3 regions of the Lysinibacillus sp. NPDC097195 genome follow, and region 3 is predicted to be linked to each of the others. Evidence: riboswitches for the same ligand, from Rfam matches in the RefSeq annotation. Region 3 holds a riboswitch; each other region holds the start of a gene.
The links. A riboswitch is a leader RNA that binds a small molecule or an ion and turns the genes downstream of it on or off. The one in region 3 is predicted to bind cobalamin.
Positions count from the first base shown of each region.

Region 1: another riboswitch for cobalamin. It lies ahead of ACIQXI_RS03705 ((2Fe-2S) ferredoxin domain-containing protein); the one in region 3 lies ahead of cobT (nicotinate-nucleotide--dimethylbenzimidazole phosphoribosyltransferase).
Region 2: another riboswitch for cobalamin. It lies ahead of ACIQXI_RS21090 (FecCD family ABC transporter permease); the one in region 3 lies ahead of cobT (nicotinate-nucleotide--dimethylbenzimidazole phosphoribosyltransferase).

Region 1 is NZ_JBIWDP010000001.1:733,775-740,879, forward strand. It holds gene ACIQXI_RS03700 (energy-coupling factor ABC transporter permease) at 1-112, opposite strand, end outside; cobalamin riboswitch at 254-438, opposite strand; cobalamin riboswitch at 684-862, shown strand; gene ACIQXI_RS03705 ((2Fe-2S) ferredoxin domain-containing protein) at 998-1,369, shown strand; gene cobJ (precorrin-3B C(17)-methyltransferase) at 1,373-3,043, shown strand; gene ACIQXI_RS03715 (sirohydrochlorin chelatase) at 3,058-4,014, shown strand; gene cobK (precorrin-6A reductase) at 4,011-4,772, shown strand; gene ACIQXI_RS03725 (precorrin-8X methylmutase) at 4,785-5,444, shown strand; gene ACIQXI_RS03730 (cobalt-precorrin-5B (C(1))-methyltransferase) at 5,444-6,577, shown strand; gene cbiE (precorrin-6y C5,15-methyltransferase (decarboxylating) subunit CbiE) at 6,534-7,105, shown strand, end outside.
Region 2 is NZ_JBIWDP010000009.1:27,872-34,976, forward strand. It holds gene ACIQXI_RS21060 (ring-cleaving dioxygenase) at 1-540, shown strand, start outside; gene ACIQXI_RS21065 (nitroreductase family protein) at 601-1,218, shown strand; gene ACIQXI_RS21070 (NADPH-dependent FMN reductase) at 1,281-1,823, shown strand; gene ACIQXI_RS21075 (ATP-binding protein) at 2,215-3,579, shown strand; gene ACIQXI_RS21080 (response regulator transcription factor) at 3,586-4,266, shown strand; gene ACIQXI_RS21085 (YdhK family protein) at 4,322-4,918, opposite strand; cobalamin riboswitch at 5,097-5,288, shown strand; gene ACIQXI_RS21090 (FecCD family ABC transporter permease) at 5,439-6,485, shown strand; gene ACIQXI_RS21095 (heme ABC transporter ATP-binding protein) at 6,491-7,105, shown strand, end outside.
Region 3 is NZ_JBIWDP010000001.1:2,146,784-2,153,888, reverse strand. It holds gene glpK (glycerol kinase GlpK) at 1-696, shown strand, start outside; gene ACIQXI_RS11235 (glycerol-3-phosphate dehydrogenase/oxidase) at 714-2,360, shown strand; gene ACIQXI_RS11230 (alpha/beta fold hydrolase) at 2,364-3,281, shown strand; gene miaA (tRNA (adenosine(37)-N6)-dimethylallyltransferase MiaA) at 3,268-4,161, shown strand; gene hfq (RNA chaperone Hfq) at 4,260-4,490, shown strand; gene ACIQXI_RS11215 (rhodanese-like domain-containing protein) at 4,740-5,042, shown strand; cobalamin riboswitch at 5,130-5,306, shown strand; gene cobT (nicotinate-nucleotide--dimethylbenzimidazole phosphoribosyltransferase) at 5,409-6,467, shown strand; gene ACIQXI_RS11205 (trimeric intracellular cation channel family protein) at 6,573-7,105, opposite strand, start outside.

The DNA.
Region 1 (7,105 bases), 1.4 Mb from region 3:
TCGCCCATTCTATCGGTAAAAATCCTTCCATAATATGCATAGCAAATGCGCGCTTTGGTACTAGTAAACATGCTAGTAAGAAATAACTAAGTTTCCAAAAAGATAATTTCACAATCTCTCCTCCTTAACAATTCCCATTGATTGTAGCGTGCGCAATAAAAAAAGCACTTCTCCAGTGTGGAAAAAGTGCATAGCTGAAAAAGCAAATCGATTTGTCATTTGCCAAGCCGCACACCTATCCTCGTAGGTTGAAACGATCACGTTTTTTTCGGCAGGTCTCCTGGCTTTAGTTCATCATTTTATAGGGTCTTCCCATCCTTTGGACAGTGACATTTTCTATAAAACTCCCTAGTACAGTGGCGGGACCGCGCCGGACTTGAACCGGCTTCCCTTTTAAGCGAAATGGCTACACTTCGCACCGAAAAAAGATGAAGTTGTGAGTTTTCACGACAAAGTGTAACATGTTTTTCCAGTCATTCGCTATCCTTTTTTTGTGAAAAATATTTTTACTTATAGAAAATTAAGATAAATGTAAGAGAATAGCGAGCAATTTCAACGGAATATTTGTTGAAATTTTATTAAAAATCTAATAAATGAAAAAGAACTGTTGAAAAGTATAAAAATAATAGGCTATGATAGAAATAGTTTTCCAATCATTTTATAAACTTTTATGTAAAAATTTCATATAGAAACATCATTAAGTGCTCGAAATAGTTCGAGATAATAGGGAAATCGGTGCAAATCCGGTACAGCCCCCGCTACTGTAATAGCTGATGAAATCGCAATGCCACTAAGAAACTGGGAAGGCGCGAAAGTAAAAGGAAGCTTAAGTCAGGAAACCTGCTTAGTTGATGGCATGCAAACTTTTCGGAGGGAGAAGTGGAGCGAGAACGGATATATGTTTATTCGTTTTATTTGGCTTCTACAAAACCTTTACTCTTCGACATTGAGTAAAGGTTTTTTCTTTTTCCAGTAAGTCAATAAGGGGAGAAAAACAATGACAACTTGGAATTTAGAGGGAATGAAAACCCATCTTTTTATTTGTAATGGTAGTAGTTGTATGAAAAAAGAGGCGGAGGAAATTACGTTAGCCATACGTGATGAAATCGAGAAATTATCACTCGATAAAGAAATACATACGACGAGAACACGTTGTAATGGCAGATGTAAAGATGCTTGTGTCGTTATAGCCTATCCACAAGGCAATTGGTATCGTGTGCCAACAGTAGAACACGGTAGGACACTCGTGCAAGATTTAAATCATGATTCTTTACATAGTGAGCATGTTTTTACATTGACGGAAGGTACGCTGAAACGAACACCACAAACAACAGCGATTAAAGGCATCGATAAGGTGAAAGAGGGGTAACAAATGGCGCAAAAAGGAAAGATTTTTGTTGTAGGTTTTGGACCTGGAGATTTTAAACACATTACGACACGAGCTGTAGAGGCATTGCAACAAAGTGAATTTATTATCGGCTATAAAACGTATGTTGAGCTTATTCAAGATTTAGTCAGTGCAAAGTCTATTGTAAGTACCGGTATGACCGAAGAAGTATCACGCGCTCAGGAAGCGGTTCGTCAAGCCGAGGCTGGCAATATCGTTGCGGTTATTTCAAGTGGAGACTCGGGCGTATATGGTATGGCTGGACTGGTCTATGAAGTACTCATTGAGCTTGGTTGGACGGAGGCCTCTGGGGTTGAAGTCGAAATCGTACCTGGTATTTCAGCTATTAATTCATGTGCAAGTTTACTAGGTGCCCCGATTATGCATGATTCGTGCACCATTAGTTTAAGTGACCATTTAACACCTTGGAATTTAATTGCTAAGCGTGTGGAAGCGGCGGCGATGGCCGATTTTGTTATTGCCTTATACAATCCGAAAAGCGGTCGCCGGACACGTCAAATTGTTGAAGCGCAACGAATTTTGCTTGAATATCGTTCGCCGGATACACCTGTAGGACTTGTGAAAAGTGCCTATCGAGATCGTCAGGAAATTACGATGACGACATTAGCAGAAATGCTCGACCACGATATCGGCATGTTAACGACGGTTATTATTGGTAATTCATCGACATTTTTCTATGACAATAAGATGATTACCCCGCGAGGCTATCAGCGTAAATATACGCTTGGAGAGGAAAAACAGCCTTTACGTCCACATCAGCGTTTAAAAGAAGAAAATGAACCGTGGGCGATGAATCAAGAAACAGGTACAGCACGCCATGACTTCGCTGCAGATCCAAATGCAGGACGCATTAAGAGCAGTATCGCGATTAACCCTGTAGCAGAAGCGAAAAAAACATCGTTAGAAATGGCAGCAACGGCACTTGCGATGGTAAAAGGGACAACTGATACAAAACCAACACCCAAATTGGTTCAACAAAAGATAGAGTCTATTTTTGAACTAGCTGTTAGTCCTGGGGTGGCAAATAAATTTTTCACGCCACAACAAATGATGACATTAGCTGAAGTTGTAGGGGAAGAAGGGACGATGGAATATACACCAGACCATCAAATTCATTTGAAAATTCCAACGACAGACCCTGAGACTATTACAGAAAAATTAACTGCAGTCGGTTTTTTACTCGCACCGATTGGCGATGTACTGTCATTAAAAGCTTGTGATTTCTGTTACGGGGAGAAGGCTGATTCTATTCCATATGCTGAGGAAATTCAAGAAAAGCTTGGTGGCTTGTCGTTGCCGAAAACTTTAAATATTGGCTTTAATGGCTGCGGCATGGCTTGTTATCGTGCAGTATTTGACGATATCGGTATAGTCTATCGAAAAAGTAAATTTGATGTTTTTATCGGTGCAAAACCAGTAGGACGCACAGCTCATGCCGCACAGCCTGTTGTTGAGGGGCTAGAGCCTGAGCTATTAATTCCGCTTCTTACAGACATTATTGAGGAATATAAGGCTAATGCTCACCCAAATGAGCGCTTGTTTAAATATTTCAAACGGGTGAAAAAAATATTGCATTTTACGTATCAAGATATGTCATCAAAAATAAAAGTAGAGCCAGCTCCGTGCGGCGACTAGTGAGGAGAAAAGTAATGAAAGCAATTTTATTTATTGGCCATGGTAGCCGTTTAGCAGCAGGAAATGATGAGGTACGCACGTTTATACAACAATTGACGCCTTCAATTGATGACAACTTTATTGTAGAAACATGTTTTTTAGAGTTTGAGGCACCAAACATTCCTTCTGGAATTGATGCATGTATCCAGCGTGGGGCTACAGAGGTGTATGCTGTGCCGATTATTTTATTGCAGGCAGGCCATTCAAAAATTCATATTCCTGCAGCAATTGATGCCGCTCGCCTCAAATATCCAAACGTATCGTTTACTTACGGTCGACCTTTGGGTGTACATGAAGAAGTGTTAAATATTTTAACAGAGCGTTTATCTGGAACTGGCTTGAATATTAAAGAAAAACATGAAGATACAGCGATTTTATTTATTGGACGTGGCGGCAGTGATGCGGATGCGAATAGTGACTTTTATAAAATCGGACGTTTATTATGGGAGCAATTAGATGTCCTGTCAGTTGAGTGTGCATTTATGGGTGTAACGAATCCTACAGTAGATGAAGGAATCGAACGCTGTTATCGTCTTGGTGCGAAAAAAATCATTATGTTGCCGTATTTCTTATTTACAGGCATTTTAATGGAGCGGATGGAAGGTATGCAAAAGCACTTTGCCGCGACATATGCTGATTTAGACATCCAATTGGCAGATTACTTTGGCTACCACCCAAAATTAAAAACGGTGTTACTAGATCGTATGGAAGAAGCTATTGCAGGAGATGTGAAAATGAATTGTGATACATGCCAATATCGTATTAACGCATCAGCATTTGTGGAGCACCACCATGACCACGACCACGACCATGGTCACCACCACCATGATCACGATCATCACCACCATGATCACGATCATCATCACCATCATCACCATCATCACCACGACCATGCACATGACCACCATCATGACGAGGAGTTAGTAAAATGATTTTTATGTTAGCGGGTACGAGTGATGCAAGGAATCTTGCGCTAGAATTGCAGTCAGCAGGCTATGCTATTACGGCAACCGTTGTAACAGAATCTGCCGCTTCAAGCCTTGCAGAGGTAGGGCTGCCACATTTAGTTGGCCGACTTACTGCTGAGGAAATGGCAGCAATACTTACGGAACGTGGTTACCGCTTAGTTGTCGATGCCTCCCATCCATTCGCGGAGGAAGCATCTAAAAATGCCATGGCAGCAGCCGAAAGTGCAGGTGTGCCATATATTCGCTATGAACGCGCAAATGAGCATTACGAACATCCTCTTATTACGGTGGTCAAAGACTATGAGGAAGCAGCTCAGTTAGCCGCGGAAAAACGAGGCGTCATTATGCTGACAACTGGCAGTAAAACGCTCGCAACGTTTACGAACGTATTACAAGGCTTAGAAAATACACGTGTGATTGCCCGTATGCTTCCGCGCCTCGATAATATGGAAAAATGTCAAGCACTTGGTGTGGCGCAAAAAGATATTGTCGCCATCCAAGGTCCTTTTTCACAAGAATTAAACGAAGCATTATTCCGACAATACAATGTCACATTGATGATTACGAAAGAAAGTGGCAAGGTAGGCTCAGTCGATGAGAAGCTAGACGCAGCACTTGCCTGTGGCATTGAAACGATATTAATTGCACGACCAAATATTCAATACGGCCAGCAATATTCCACATTTGAGGAAGTACTACAGGCTGTACAACATTTATTTTAGGAGGCATTCCACATGGATTTCAAAACAGATTTTAAACCATTAACAGTAGACCCGGACAAAATTTATGATTATAGTTTTTCCATTATTGCAGAGGAAATGGGCGACCATGATTTTTCAGAAGACGAGTGGAAAATTGTTCGTCGTATTATCCATGCATCAGCTGACTTTGAGTTAGGACGTAGCGTTATTATTACGCCAGGAGCGATTGAAGCGGGTATCAAGTCTATTCTTGCAGGTCGTCATGTCATTGCCGATGTGCAAATGATTGAAAGTGGCTCTGGGAAAAAACGTTTCCAAAAGCACGGTGGGGATTTACACTGCTATATCGCAGATGAAGATGTGTCGATTGAAGCGAAAAAACAAAATACAACGCGCGCCATTATTTCTATGCAAAAAGCATCGAAATTACACGAAGGTGGTATTTATGCAATCGGAAATGCCCCAACAGCATTACTTGAGTTAATTCGTTTAATTAAAGAAGGGTTAGCCAAACCAGATTTAATTATTGGTATGCCTGTTGGTTTCGTGTCAGCAGCAGAGTCGAAAGAAGAGCTGTTAAAGCTAGAAGGCATTCCGTATATTACAAATGTTGGGCGTAAAGGCGGAAGTACAGTGACGGTTGCTGCATTAAATGCCGTTTCATTATTAGCGGACGAACAGGCGAAAAAGTAATGGAGCGGAAGCCAAAAAAGGATCCGAAAGACATGCGTCACGGTTATACAACAGGAGCCTGTGCAACTGCTGTTACGAAAGCCGCCTTGCTAGCCCTTATTACGAATGAAGAGCAAGAAACAAGTACAATCCATTTGCCAATAGGGCGTGATGCAACGTTTACAATTGAAAAATGTACGTTTGGTCATAATGAAGTCAGCTGTGAAACAATTAAAGATGCTGGTGATGATCCGGATGCGACCCATAAAGCGCTTATTATTGGTACGGTAAGTTGGGCTGATACCCCTGGGATACATTTAGATGGTGGTATTGGCGTCGGGCGCGTGACAAAGCCCGGCTTACCGGTGCCAGTTGGAGAAGCTGCGATCAATCCTGTTCCTCGTAAGATGATACATAGTACTGTACAAGATGTGCTCGACGAGTTTCAAATTAGTCGTGGCGTTAATGTTGTTATTTCGGTACCGGACGGTGAGGAAATTGCAAAAAAAACATTAAATGGCAGGCTCGGCATACTTGGCGGTATATCTATTTTAGGCACAAGGGGAACCGTCGTGCCTTTTTCAAGTTCTGCTTATATGGCAAGCATTGTCCAAGCAATCAGTGTCGCAAGAGCAGCTGGCTGTGAACACGTAGTTGTGACGACAGGAGGACGCAGTGAAAAGTACGGCATGGCTCAGTATCCTGCATTACCAGAGGAAGCCTTTATTGAAATGGGTGATTTTGTCGGCTTTACTTTAAAGCACTGTAAACGACTTGGCATTAAACAAGTATCCCTTGTTGGCATGATGGGGAAATTTTCAAAAGTTGCACAAGGAGTCATGATGGTGCATTCCAAAAGTGCAGCCATTGATTTTAATTTTTTGGCGCAGTTAGCCATTGATATTGGAGCAGATGATGAGACAGTTATGCAAGTAAGGGAAGCAAATACCGCCTCTCAAGTTGGCGAAATAATGGCGGAAAAGGGCTATAATGCGTTCTTTCATCACTTATGTGAGGCATGTTGTTATTCATCATTACACCATATTCGAGGGGGCTTGAAGCTGTCAACATCGATTTATTCGATGCAGGGACAATTACTAGGAAGGGCTGATGACATTGCATCCATCGATAAAATTGATTGGGATCGGGGATAACGGACAAGAAAGTTTACTACCACAGTATCGGCAGTGGATTACTGACTGCCAGGTGCTGGTAGGTGGTGAGCGTGTCCTTGATTTTTTCCCAAGCTTTACAGGCGAAAAAATCGTTATTAAAGGTGGTCTTTCGACGCTCGTTGAAAAACTTGCTAAAGAAACACGAAAAACGGTGATTTTAGCGTCGGGGGATCCACTATTTTACGGCATCGGCGGCTATTTAGCAAAGAAGCTCAATATCGAAGTCTATCCTTATATGAGCTCCATCCAGCTTGCCTTTTCAAAAATGGGTGAAAGCTGGCAAGATGCCTATGTTACAAGTATTCACGGGCGACCAATGAAAGGCTTAGCCCAACGGATTGATGGCCAAAAGAAAGTAGCATTGCTGACGGATGCGGACAATAATCCAAATGTGCTGGCACGCTATTTAAAACATTTTGGTATGACAGAATACCGTGCTTTTGTGGCAGAAAATTTACAAGGCGTCGGCGAAAAATATGGCTGGTATTCTCTTGATGAGATGGCAGA
Region 2 (7,105 bases), on a different contig from region 3:
ATCCCACTTGAGTATGCAATTACAGGATTAGGTCCAATATTTGTGCGTGTTGCAAATTTTGACTATTTCAAAGAGATGCTAGAAAAAGTAATGCTATTCACAGAAATTGCAGCTGAAGGAGACTTCCACTTATTTGAGGTTGGAGAGGGAGGAAATGGTGCCCAAATTATTGTAGAGCATAACACAATCTTACCAGTGGCTCGTCAAGGATTCGGTACTGTCCATCATGCAGCTTTTCGTGTGGCAGATCGAGACGTTTTAAATGAATGGACAGAACGCTTAGAAGGTTTTGGTTTCAATACGTCAGGTTATGTTAACCGTCACTTCTTTGAATCTCTCTATGCGCGTGTAGCTCCGCAAATTTTATTTGAATGGGCGACAGATGGACCAGGATTTATGGGTGATGAGCCTTATGAAACATTAGGGGAAAAATTATCATTACCACCTTTCCTAGAGCCTAAACGTGCGCAAATTGAAGGGCTGGTTCGTCCAATTGATACGGTTAGAAGTACGATTGCATTTGATAAAGAATATGAATAAGGTGTATTTAAAAAAACGACAGTTTTAGCACAGCCTATTGGTTAATTGGAGGACGTCAAAATGGAATTTTCAAAGTTAATTGATAAACGTCGATCAGCAAATAATTTTATGGACGGCGTTGTAATGACGGAGGATGATATCCGTCCGATTTTAGAGGACGTCAAGCTTGCACCTTCAGCATTCAACTTGCAACATACGGAATATATCGTTGTCTTAGATCAAGAATTGAAAGAAAAAGTGCGCGAGGCTGCATATGGGCAATATAAAGTACATTCAGCTTCCGGTGTTATTCTAGTACTTGGCGACAAAGAGGCTTATAAGCAAACGGCTCATATTAGTCAAGGCATGGTTGACTTAGGTATTATTACAAACTGTGAACTTGATAATCTCATTGATGATAACGCGAAGTTTTATGAAGAACGTGGTGAGGCGTTTATGAAGGAAGATGCGATTCGTAATGCATCGCTTTCAGCTATGCTCTTTATGTTAGCTGCCAAAAATCGCGGCTGGGATACATGCCCGATGATTGGCTATGATCAACAACAAATACGTGCTTTATTCAATGTGCCAGCTACCCATGAAATTGTTTTGATGATGACCATTGGCAAGGAAAAAGAAGGTAGCCAACGCTTACGTGGGTATCGTAAACCAGTTGAGGAATTTGCAACCTATTATTAGGGCGGTATAAAATAAAAAGGCTTTACCAATATTAATGGAAGAACCATTTAGGAGGAAACAACATGAAAGTAGTAGCAATAGTCGGAAGTATCCGTAAAGAATCATATAATATGGCATTAGCCAAATTTATTCAAAAACGTTATGCTGAAAAGTTCGAACTAGAAGTATTAAGCTTACGTGATTTACCAATGTATGATCAAGATATCGAAAATGAGGCACCTCAAGCTGTACTAGATTTTAAAGCAAAAGTAAAAGCTGCGGACGCGGTACTTTGGTTAACACCAGAATATAACGGAACTGTACCAGGTGTAATGGTGAATGCGATTGACTGGCTATCTCGTGTAGATAAAGTAATGGTTGGCAAACCATCGTTCATGATGGGTGCATCAATGGGGAACTTAGGTACTGTAAAAGCACAATTACACTTACGTGATATTTTATTCTCACCAGGAATTAATTCACCATTACTTCACGGTAATGATGTATATATCGGTGCTGTTCATACAAAATTCGATGCTGAAGGCAATTTAACAGATGAAGGTACTGTGAAGTTCCTTGATACAGTAATTGAAAACTTCTTAGACTGGGTTAAAAAATATCTTTAATAGTAAAAGCCAATAAGTATGTGTCATACTTATTGGCTTTTTTGTGTAAAGACCTAAGCATCAGCGGTTCCCAAATAAATAATTGTTTGGGTGCCTGACACTTCGCTGTACCTGGTTAGATTTTTAGCATAATAACGGCTCTGCGAGGTCAAAAATTCACTCAAGCTGTGAGTGAGTATTTTGTCAGTTCCAAGCATTGCTGTGACGCCATCTGTTTCTTTTACGTTAGTTGTGCATTGGCAAGTGTTTACGTGGAATTGATTATGTTACTATTGACTTAAATATTCAGAATTGTTTCGGTGCCTGGCACTTTTACAGGCACTTTTACAAGTTTCTGCATAAAATCTTCACACTTACACGTTATCATATTTGAAATATAGGTGGTTAGAGGATGAAAAAACTTTCGCTAAAGCTTGGAATTATTTTTTTTATTACATTGTTTTGCATTGAAACATTTATGATGTTTTTTTTACATGTTTCTTTGACGAATTCGCGTCTGGAAGAAGAATTAACAAATTTACAGACAACTGGCAATTCACATCGAACAATATTAGAGCAAAATTTCGATGAGGAGACGTTAGCACATATTTTATTAATGGAATCAAAAGAAAATACAGATGTTGTTATAACGGATCATGCTGGAACAATTTTAGCTGCTTCATCAGTACACCCTGAAATACAAGTTTATTTAAAGAAGCTCGGGGGTAGTGTGCCCTATAGTGGTCGGGTATTGGAGAAAAACTGGCAGGATGAAAAATATATAGCAACAATTAGTCCTATTGTAAAACAGCAAAAGCCGGTTGGTTATGTCTTTATGTTTCAAAATACAGATTCCATTCATGCGTTAATGGAACGGTTAAACAAACATTTTCTAATTGTTGGCCTCGTGTCAGGATTAGTGACGATTGTCGTTATTATTGTGCTATCACGAAAATTAGCCCAACCTTTGATGGCTATGAAAGAAGCGACGATGAAAATGAATAAAGGAGATTTCACTGTTGCGCTTTCCACTAATGGCAAAGATGAGCTGAGTGATCTTGCACATGCCATTCAACAGCTATCCGATGATTTAAATCATTTAAGAGAGGAACGAAAGGAATTTTTATCAAGTATTGCCCATGAGCTAAGAACACCGATAACTTTTATAAAAGGTTATACAGATATACTTTATAAGCGAGATTTAACGGAGCAAGATCGCCAAAAATATTTAAGTATTATTATTGAAGAAACGAATCGGCTTTCAAGATTAATTCAAGATTTATTTGATTTAGCAAAAATGGATGAAAACGCATTTGTTATTAATAAGGAATGTCTGCAGTTAGATGAATTTGTGACAAGTATTGAGGCAAAGTTAAATCCTGCCTTTCAGGAAAAGGAGATTCACTTTTTTGTTCAATGTGAAAAGGGCTTAACATTAATGGCCGATTCCGCAAGACTGGAGCAAATTATTTTGAATCTGTTAAATAATGCTTTAACTTATTGTTCCTCAGGAGATGCTACTTACTTGATGGTGAAAAGACACCATCATTTAATAAAAATCATTGTCAAAGATACTGGAAAGGGAATTCCGAAAAAGGAGTTACCTTATATTTTTGAACGCTTCTATCGGGTTGAAAAATCTCGTACCCGTGCACATGGTGGTTCAGGACTTGGACTAGCCATTGTGAGGGAGCTTGTCCATGCACATGGAGGAGAAGTAACCGTTATGAGTGAGGAAAACAAAGGGACTACTTTTGAATTATTGTTTAAGGGGTAGGAACGGATGAAAACATTATTATTAATTGATGATGAACCAAGGATGTTAGAGTTACTAACTCTTTATCTAGAGCCATCTTTTCAGTGCATAGCCATGTCAGCGGTGAGTGATGCTTTAAACTACTTAGAAGAAGAACATGTAGATTTAGTGCTGTTAGATATTATGATGCCCAATATGGATGGTTGGCAGGTTTGTCAGGAAATAAGGAAGTTTTGGGATGTACCAGTGATTATGTTAACAGCAAAAGGAGAACAAGCTGATATTGTAAAAGGGTTAACTATCGGAGCAGACGACTATATTTTAAAGCCCTTTGATGAGGAAGAGTTATTAGCCCGTATACATGCTGTTTTAAGAAGAACGAAAACTGAAGAAACAATCATTTTTTTTGAAGGGCTACGATTAAATAAAGATTCCATTGAAGTGTCTTTTGAACAACAGACTATTGCTTTAACGCCGAAAGAGTTTGCCATGTTAGCGCTGTTGCTTGATTATCAAAATAAAGTTTTCTCAAGAGAACATTTAATGAATACGGTTTGGGGATATAACGTAACAATTGATGATCGTACGATTGATTCCCATGTCCGCAATTTAAGGGAAAAATTGCGGAAAAGTGGCTTTCAGGTAGATGATTACTTACAGACAGTATGGGGCATCGGTTATAAATGGCATAAAGCCACTTGCAATTAGTAGAGACAAATAAAAAGAACAACCTCTGATGGAGTAATCCCAGAGGTTGTTCTTTTTATTTTGAAGCTAGTTCGTCTTCAGTAACCCATTTATGATTTTTCATTTCTTCACCAGTCGTTGTTAATGGAAAATCTATCATATAAACAGTCGTCTGTACTGCTTCATCAATACGAACAGTAGCATTTTCCATACCCTCCATATGCGCAGCATCTGTCTTAACTTCTGTGCCCGGTGCTAAAGGTGCCTCACCTGGATTCACTAATTCCTCATGTATTACCCATTTGTGATTTTCTACTTTTTTTCCACCAGTCGTCGGTTCATAGGAAATAATATAGGCAGTTGTATCATATGCCCCCACAATCGTTGCTTGTGCGCCTGCCATCCCTGCCATATGTCCTTCCTTAATAATAGCGGTACTGCCAACTGGATATTTAGGGTTTTCTGCAGTTTTTAAAGTGGGCGGAACTTCACCTGAGCTTGAATGTTTCATCGTGGAGTGATCCATTTCGTCTCCTTTGTCTGTTTGTGCTTGAGAATCTGTTGTGTCATTATTAGCAGTTTCCGACTTCGATGCATCCTCAGTGCATGCTGATAATAGTAGTAAAGCAAATACAGCAACTAAACTTAACAACCAATTTCTTTTTAATATCATGTGAAACTCCTCCTTACTAGTTAATTGTCTTTAATGTAACAAGTAAATGTGCAGAAAATATGGATTTGATTTTGTGCGAAATATTATTTGTCTGAAGTTGAAAAGATGAAAGAATAATTCCTATAAGGAAGAAGCTATAGACTACGATAATTATGTATGATAGAATCGTCATAATTTTAAAATTTCAGATACTAATGGTGTGACGCTTATTTAATGAGCGCCACTTAAAAGGGAAGTCGGTGTAAGTCCGACGCTGTCCCGCAACTGTAACGAGGAGTTCTATAATGATTCACCACTGTTTTCGAATGGGAAGGTAATTATAGATACGATGAATCGAAGCCAGGAGACCTGCCATTTAGTTCATACCTGTAATGCCCACGAGGATGCAAGCAATTACGGACAATGATGGATTCTTTCTGACTTTGTTTAGCCGAGGGTATTTCTATGCATTCTTGCGTAGAATACCCTTTTTTATTGCTTGCTTCGTCATTATTTTGAGTGATTAGGAGCTAGTAAACAGATGAATAAAAAATTTATATTTTTTGCTATTACCCTTGTTCTAGTATTAATTGCTTCCATGACGCTGGCAATTATGATTGGGTCGGTATCGATAACACCATTACATGTATGGAAGGTTATTCTGTCGAAAATTTCGATTTTCCCAAATTCGATTGAGGCTGATTGGAGTCGGTCACAGGAGATTATTATATGGCAAATTCGTGTTCCACGCGTACTGCTTGCAGCGATTGTTGGAGCAGGCTTAGCTATTGCTGGTGCAGCTGTGCAAGCCCTTGTCCGTAATTCGATTGCAGACCCGTATGTTTTAGGTATTTCTTCTGGGGCAACAGTCGGTGCAACGGCAGTCATTATTTTAGGAGCATTTTCATTTTTAGGAATCTATGCACTTTCGGTAGCTGCATTTTTAGGTTCTTTTATTGCCATGGTCATGGTCTTTCTCTTATCACGGGTTGGTGGACGTATTTCTATCTTCCGCTTGTTGCTAGCAGGAATGGCAGTATCGTTTATATTGTCTGCGACTTCTAATTTTATGTTAATGATGTCTAAAGAAGAGGGCGGTATAAAAGCGGTTATGTATTGGATGCTAGGCAGTCTTGCAGGAGCAAAATGGAGTAATATACTCATTCCCGTCATAATTTTTCTAATCGTCTTTGTTTTGCTATGGCTACATTATCGTCATTTAAATCTATTGTTACTTGGGGAAGAGGCGGCAGTCACGTTAGGTGTTAATTTACAACAGTTCCGAATACAGCTAATCCTGCTCGTATCATTATTAACAGGTGTGCTTGTTGCAGTAAGTGGTGCAATTGGTTTCGTTGGTTTAATAATCCCTCATATCGTACGTTTATTAGTAGGATCTAATTATAAATATGTCATCCCAATCAGTGCATTGTTAGGGGCAGTTTTCTTAGTGTGGGCAGATGCGATTGCGCGTGTATTAATTGCTCCAGAAGAAATGCCAATCGGAATTATTACGGCTTTTTGCGGCGGGCCATTTTTTATTTGGCTATTACGCCGTAACAATTATTCTTTTGGTGAAGGAGATTAGGAGCGATGACATTAGAAGCGAAGCGTGTATCATACTCCATTCAAGATCAACGCATATTAGAAGATGTAAGTATTCAAATAAAAGCAAAGCAATTTGTCGGTTTAATCGGTCCTAACGGAAGTGGAAAGTCGACACTATTAAAAAATATGTATCGTTTATTGAGGCCAGAAAGTGGTACTGTATTTTTGCATGAGCAAGATATTTTAAAGCAATCAAGTAAAGTCATTGCCAAAAAGTTAGCCGTTGTTAGTCAAGAAACGCCCGTGTTATTTGATTTTACAGTGAGAGATTTGGTAAGCATGGGTAGAACACCACATAAAAAACTTTTTGAGATGGATGATAAGGAAGACTTCACTATTGTAAAAGAGGCATTAGTGCAAACGGGTATTGCTCATTTAGAAACACGTAGCTTTAGTTCTCTTTCGGGAGGCGAAAAAAAGCGCGTGATGGTAGCGCGTGCACTAGCACAACAGGCACAAGTGCTAATTTTAGATGAGCCTACGAATCATTTAGATATTCAGCATCAATTACAATTAATGGATTTAATTCAAACATTGCATTTAACTGTTGTTGCTGCTTTACATGATTTAAACATGGCAGCTATGTACTGTGACTACATT
Region 3 (7,105 bases):
GGTTGTTTCATGTTGTTAAATACGGGAGAGCAAGCAGTAAATAGTGAAAATGGCTTGCTAACTACTATTGCCTGGGGCATTAACGGCACAGTAACATATGCGCTAGAGGGCAGTGTTTTTGTAGCAGGTTCAGCCATACAGTGGTTACGTGATGGACTTCGCATGATACGTACGGCACAAGAATCTGAAAGGTATGCGTCAAAGGTAGCCGATACAGATGGTGTTTATGTTGTACCTGCATTTGTAGGTTTAGGAACACCGTACTGGGATACCGACGCACGTGGAGCAATTTTTGGTTTAACACGAGGCACTTCGAAAGAACATTTTATCCGCGCAACACTTGAGTCGTTAGCTTATCAGACGAAGGATGTACTGGATGCGATGGAAGAAGCGGCTGGCACACCAATTGAAGTATTGCGGGTAGACGGTGGAGCAGTAAGTAATGCTCTATTAATGCAGTTCCAAAGTGATATGTTGCAGCTACAGGTCGAGCTTGCAAAGTTAAATGAATCGACCGCACTCGGGGCAGCCTATTTAGCGGGACTAGCAACAAACTTTTGGCCAAACCAAGAGGCCTTAACGGCACTAAGGGTAAATGGCCAAAGCTATCAACCGAAAATGACGATAGAGCAAAGTGCAAATCTATATGCAGGCTGGCAGCGAGCTGTTGCGGCAACACGTTTATTCAAATCATAGCTAATGGGGGAGAAAGTATGTTTTCATTTGAGCATCGTCCAAAAATTATAGATTATTTAGAGCAATATAGCTTTGATGTATTAGTAATTGGAGGTGGTATTACGGGTGCTGGCGTGGCACTTGACGCGGCTTCAAGGGGACTATCGGTCGCGCTCATTGACATGCAAGACTTTGCGGCTGGCACATCTAGTCGTTCAACAAAACTTATTCATGGTGGTCTTCGTTATTTAAAGCAATTTGATGTAGGGGTAGTGGCAGAAGTGGGACGTGAACGAGAAATTGTTTATGACAATGCCGTCCATGTAACGACACCAGAAAAGATGCTGTTGCCATTATATAAGAATGGTTCGCTAGGTCCATTTACGACTTCAGTTGCATTAAAAATTTATGACCGTTTAGCAGGTGTGAAAAAGCAGGAACGTCGCACCATGCTGAGTGCACAAGAAACAGCCGCGCTAGAGCCACTTTTAAAGCGCGATGATCTTGTTGGTGGCGGCTATTATGTGGAGTACCGTACAGATGATGCACGACTAACTATTGAAGTGCTAAAAAAAGCGGTTGAATATGGCGCACTTTGCTTAAACTATGCTGAGATGACAGGGTTTTTATATAACAAGAAAAAGCTCATTGGGGCAAAAGTAAAAGACCATGTAACAGGAAAAATAGTCGAAGTACATGCAGCACAAATTGTCAATGCTACGGGTCCATGGGTAGATGAAGTCCGTCAAAAAGATAAAAATACGGATAAAAAACAATTACGATTAACAAAAGGTGTCCATATCGTACTCGATCAAAAGCATTTTCCATTGCAACAGGCAGTCTATTTCGATATTCCCGATGGTCGAATGGCCTTTGCCATACCGCGTGATGGCAAAACGTATGTAGGGACAACGGATACAGTTTATGAAGGAAGCCCTGTTCACCCTACAGCGACACAGCAAGATGTCGATTATTTAATTGAAGCGGCCAAAAACGTCTTTCCTACAGCAGACATTACGCGAGAAACGATAGAGTCTTCTTGGGCAGGTGTACGTCCACTAATTTTTGAAAAAGGCAAAGATCCATCTGAGATTTCCCGAAAGGATGAAATTTGGACAGCACCAAGCGGTTTAATGACGATTGCGGGTGGTAAGCTAACAGGCTACCGTCAAATGGCGGAAACCATTGTCGATAAAATTGTCAAAATCCATAAATTTAAACATGCAGGTCCGTGTATGACGCGCGAACTATCGCTTTCGGGTGCAAAGGGTATCAATGCCATTAACTTCCCAGATTATACTGCCTATAAAGCAAGAGAAGGTGTTCAATATGGCTTGAATTATGATGAAGCAAAGCATCTAGTCCAAAAATATGGTACAAATGTAGATGCATTATTTAATCAAGTTAAGTATTTGCACGAACATGGCAGTACGATGCCACTTGTCTTACATGCAATGTTACTGTACGGAATAGAGGCTGAAATGGTCTATACACCTTGTGATTTCTTTATTCGTCGAACGGGCTTATTATACTTTGATATTGATGCAGTGCAACAATATAAGCAACAAGTTATTCAAGTCATGCAACAGCGTTTCAACTATTCAGAGTCCCAACGAAATACTTATATAGCCCAATTAGAACAGGCGATTATCGATGCAACAAGTTTTGCCAATGTGGAGGTGTAGTTTATGGAGCGTTATGTAAAAATGTCAGATGGGCATTTTGTCTTTACGCGCACTTTGACTCCCACTATTCCATGTATAGGTCATATTCATATTTTACATGGTATGGCAGAGCATAGCGGACGTTATCTTAATTTTGCTCGCATACTTTGTGCTGCGGGCTACGCTGTGACGATGCATGATCATCGTGGCCATGGCGAAACGGCTGCTTATAACGGCACATTAGGTTTTTTTGCTGAAACAAAAGGCTTTCATCGTGTTGTGGAAGATGTCCGTGAAGTAATTATGACAATGCATGCCCCATTTGCAGATGTGCCTTTAATCGTATTCGGTCATAGTATGGGATCTTTTATTGCAAGACGATATATTCAACTCTACGGGCATAATGTCGATAACGTTATTCTTTGTGGAACTGGGAGTGTCTCGGCCTTGCATATGGTAGGGCATTATGTTGCACAAGTGTTGGCGATACAAAGGGGTAAAGAAACAGAGAGCGCGTTATTAAATAAATTGAGCTTTGGAAGTTTTAATAAACAGTTTTCCAATCCGAAAACAACGTATGATTGGTTATGTTCTGTAGAGCATGAAGTACAAAAATATATAGAGGACCCCTATTGTGGCTTTATTCCAACCAATCAATTTTTCGTTGATTTAACGGCAGGTTTTAAGGAACTAAATCGAAAAAAAGAAATAGAAAAAATAAAGAAAAACTTACCGATCCTTTTGATAAGTGGTAGCAAGGATCCTGTTGGTGATGCAGGTCAGGGTGTGTACAAGGTGGCTGAACAGTTTGTGGCAGCAGGTATACAGGATGTCACAGTTTATTTATTTGAAGATAAGCGACATGAAATTTTAAATGAGGACAATCAACAGGCGGTTCATCAAGTTTTATTACGGTGGTTAGAAAAATATGATAGAAAATAAAATACAGCAAGCAGAAGTTGTAGCAATTGTAGGTCCTACAGCTTCAGGTAAAACAGCACTGAGCATTGAGTTAGCCAAAAAATATAATGGTGAAATCATTAATGGCGATTCCATGCAAATTTATAAAGGTTTAGATATTGGCACAGCAAAAATTACTGAGGAAGAAATGCAAGGAGTGCCACATCATTTATTAAGCTTCAAGGAGCCAACGGAGTCTTTTTCTGTAGCAGACTATCAAAAAATGGTGCGTGCCAAAATTAGTGAAATACAGGCACGTGGAAAGCTACCCATTATAGTTGGGGGCTCTGGTCTATATGTACAAGCAGTGCTCTACGATTATCAATTTACAGAGGAACAAGTAGATGAGGTAGCACGTAAGGCTTATTATGAGGAACTAGAAAAGCTAGGTCCAGAAGCGATGCATGCAAAGCTTACTGCGCTTGACCCGCAAACGGCCCAAACGATTCACCCTAACAATACGAGACGTGTGATTCGAGCGTTAGAAATGATTGAATTAAGTGGTGTTTCTAAGGCTTCAGAGGCGCACAATCGTGGAGAAATTCCATTATATCGCCACTTGATTATAGGGCTAGGTGAAAATATGACTCGACAAGAGCTATATGACCGTATTAATCGACGTGTGGACTTGATGATGGACAATGGGCTGTTAGAAGAAGTAAAAGGATTGTGGCAACAAAATATTCGAGGTGTGCAGTCGATACAAGCGATTGGCTATAAAGAATTATATGATTATTTAGATGGTCGTTGCTCATTGGAAGAGGCAATTGAAAATTTAAAACAAAATTCTCGTCGCTACGCAAAAAGACAGCTTACTTATTTCCGCAACAAAATGGATATACATTTTATTAGAAAAGACTAAAAACTTTAATATTTTCTAAAAATTACTAATTGATAAATTGGGATATCATGCTACTATAGGAATGAAGAGGTAGAAAGAGAGTAGAGGAGGCGCATTCTATGAAATCAATTAATTTGCAAGATACGTTTTTGAACCATCTACGTAAAAACAGTGTTTTTGTAACTGTGTTTCTGTTAAACGGGTTCCAGTTAAAAGGAACTGTGAAATCTTATGACAACTTTACAGTATTATTAGTAGATGCTGAAAGTAAACAGCATCTCATTTACAAACACGCAATTTCTACATTCGTTCCAGCTAAGCAAGTTGAATTTTTAGAGACAGAAGTATAGAAAATATACTTAGCAATAAGTGCGACATATTGACAAAAGGCAGAAAGAAGTTCAATCTCATGCCTTTTGTATTTTTTTATTCTTTTTTAGTATATCGCAAAGTTTTTGTGGCGAGTGAAAAGGACTTCGTGGCGCATCGCAAAGCTGCTAGCAGCCCTTCCTAAGTCATAGCGGTGTTACATCACTAGCTGTTTTTTTTCGTACACGCTATAATGTAATAGGAAATTGATATATTGGAGGATTACACAAATGAAATCGATGGATACAACACAATTATTAGAACGCTTAGATGCTAACGAAGACCTATACATTATTGATGTACGCGAAGATGATGAAGTAGCACAAGGCGTAATCCCGGGTGCCCAACATATTGCACTTGGTACAATACCTGAACGTTTAAACGAATTAGATAGTGCAAAACCATACATTATTGTATGTAAAGCTGGTGCACGTTCAGCAAATGCTTGTGCCTATTTAGAAGCACAAGGCTATGATGTAACAAACCTTGAAGGTGGCATGTTAGCCTACGATGGGGAATTAGAATTTAAATAATATAGCGTTACAGAGGTATTGAACGAGTCAGTCGTTTACTACCTCTTTTTTATTGACACTAAAAATACTTTGTCGTAAATTGAAAGTAATTACATACAAGCATTAGGTGCCCGCTTTGGGAGAATAGGGAATAAAGTGAAAATCTTTAGCGGTCCCGCCACTGTAAAATGGAGTTTTATAGAAAAATACCACTAGCATTGTCTGGGAAGGTTCTATAAAATGTTGAGATTGAGCCAGGAGACCTGCCTAATTGCTTCGGATGATATAGACGATGGAAAAGTCTGTAGTTTATTTGTGATGAAATAAACTACAGGCTTTTCTTTTTTTTCATTCTGTATGTAAAAGATATTAAAAGGAGAGATAACGATGGAACTACTACAGCAAACGTTGCAAAGTATTCAATACGCTGACAAACAAATGATGGAAAAATCTAAAAACTATATTGATTCCCTTAGCAAGCCACCAAATAGCTTGGGGAAACTGGAGTCACTTGCCATACAACTAGCTGGAATCACCGGACAACTAAATCCTAAACTAGATCATAAAACAATTATCGTCTGTGCGGCAGATCACGGTGTTTGTGCTGAAGGCGTCACGTCAAACCCGCAAGATGTAACGTTGCTCCAAACGTTGAATTTTCCTAAAGGGGTGACAGGCGTTTGTGCGATTGCTAACATAACAAATGCAAAAGTAGTAACGGTAGACGTTGGCGTCAAAGAAGATGTTCCGCTTGATGCGGGTGTGCTCATTAAGAAAATTAAATACGGTACAGATAATATGGCATTAGGTCCAGCGATGACTAGAGCAGAAGCCATTCAATCGCTTGAAGTAGGCATTGAAGTTGCGACAGCGGAAATTGCACAAGGGGCAAATGTACTTGCTACTGGTGAAATGGGGATTGGTAATACAACACCGAGTGCCGCGATATTATCTGTGCTTCATGGCTGTCATCCGCATGAAGTAACTGGGTTCGGTGCTGGGCTAGGGTCAGGAGGAATCGAACATAAAGTAGCTGTTATTCAAAAGTCTATTGAATTAAACAAACCGAATCGTCATGATGCAATTGATATTCTTGCCAAAGTAGGTGGGTTAGAAATCGGTGCAATGGCTGGCGTTATACTTGCTGCTGCTGCCAATCGTAAACCAGTTGTGATTGATGGTTTTATTTCTACGGTAGCAGCGCTTATTGCCCATGAATTGGAACCGAAAGTGCAAGACTATATAATTCCTTCTCATGCCTCTGAAGAACCAGGTGCAAAAATTGCTGCCAAACTGTTAGGCGTCGAGCCGATGCTACATATGAATATGCGATTGGGAGAAGGCTCTGGTGCAGCTTTAGCCTTTCCAATTTTAGATGCAGCTTGTTCGATGGTAAGCAAGATGGCAACATTAGCAGAGACGATGGCGCTAATAGCTAAGGAATAATTGATTTAGAAAAAGCAAAAAGTGTTAGATTGAATTGAATTCAATTTAACACTTTTTTTATGTCAGGGGACCTCCTTCGCTTCTTTAATGAAGTAGCCCCCTCTATTAAGCTCGATGCAACTTACGCAATGGCAAGCGCCATTTCTTCATATAAGATAGTACGCGTAGTATCGTAATGACACCGAATAATACATATAAGAAAATATCTCCCTGTAATAATTCTAATCCGATTAGAAGACCAGCAAGTGCTGCCCAGACACCGTAGATTTCATCGCGTAGCACGAGTGGCTTACGTCCGGCTAGTAAATCTCGCACAATCCCCCCGCCTGATCCAGTTAAAACTGCCGCAACAATCACCGCACTAATCGGCATGTTGAGTTTGACAGCATACAATGCACCTTGAATCGCAAAAGCCGATAAACCGATGGCATCAGTTAAATTGCCCCAACGATGCCAATGCTGTATCAAATGATGCGGAAAGATAAAAAATATCGTAATGGCCGCAATCGCGATTTGAAACATCATATCTTGCCCCCACAATGTTGTAACGGGTAGCCCGATTAGTAAATTACGAATGGCACCGCCACCGAATGCCGTTACAATGCCAAGTATATATACACCGAATAAATCGTATTCTT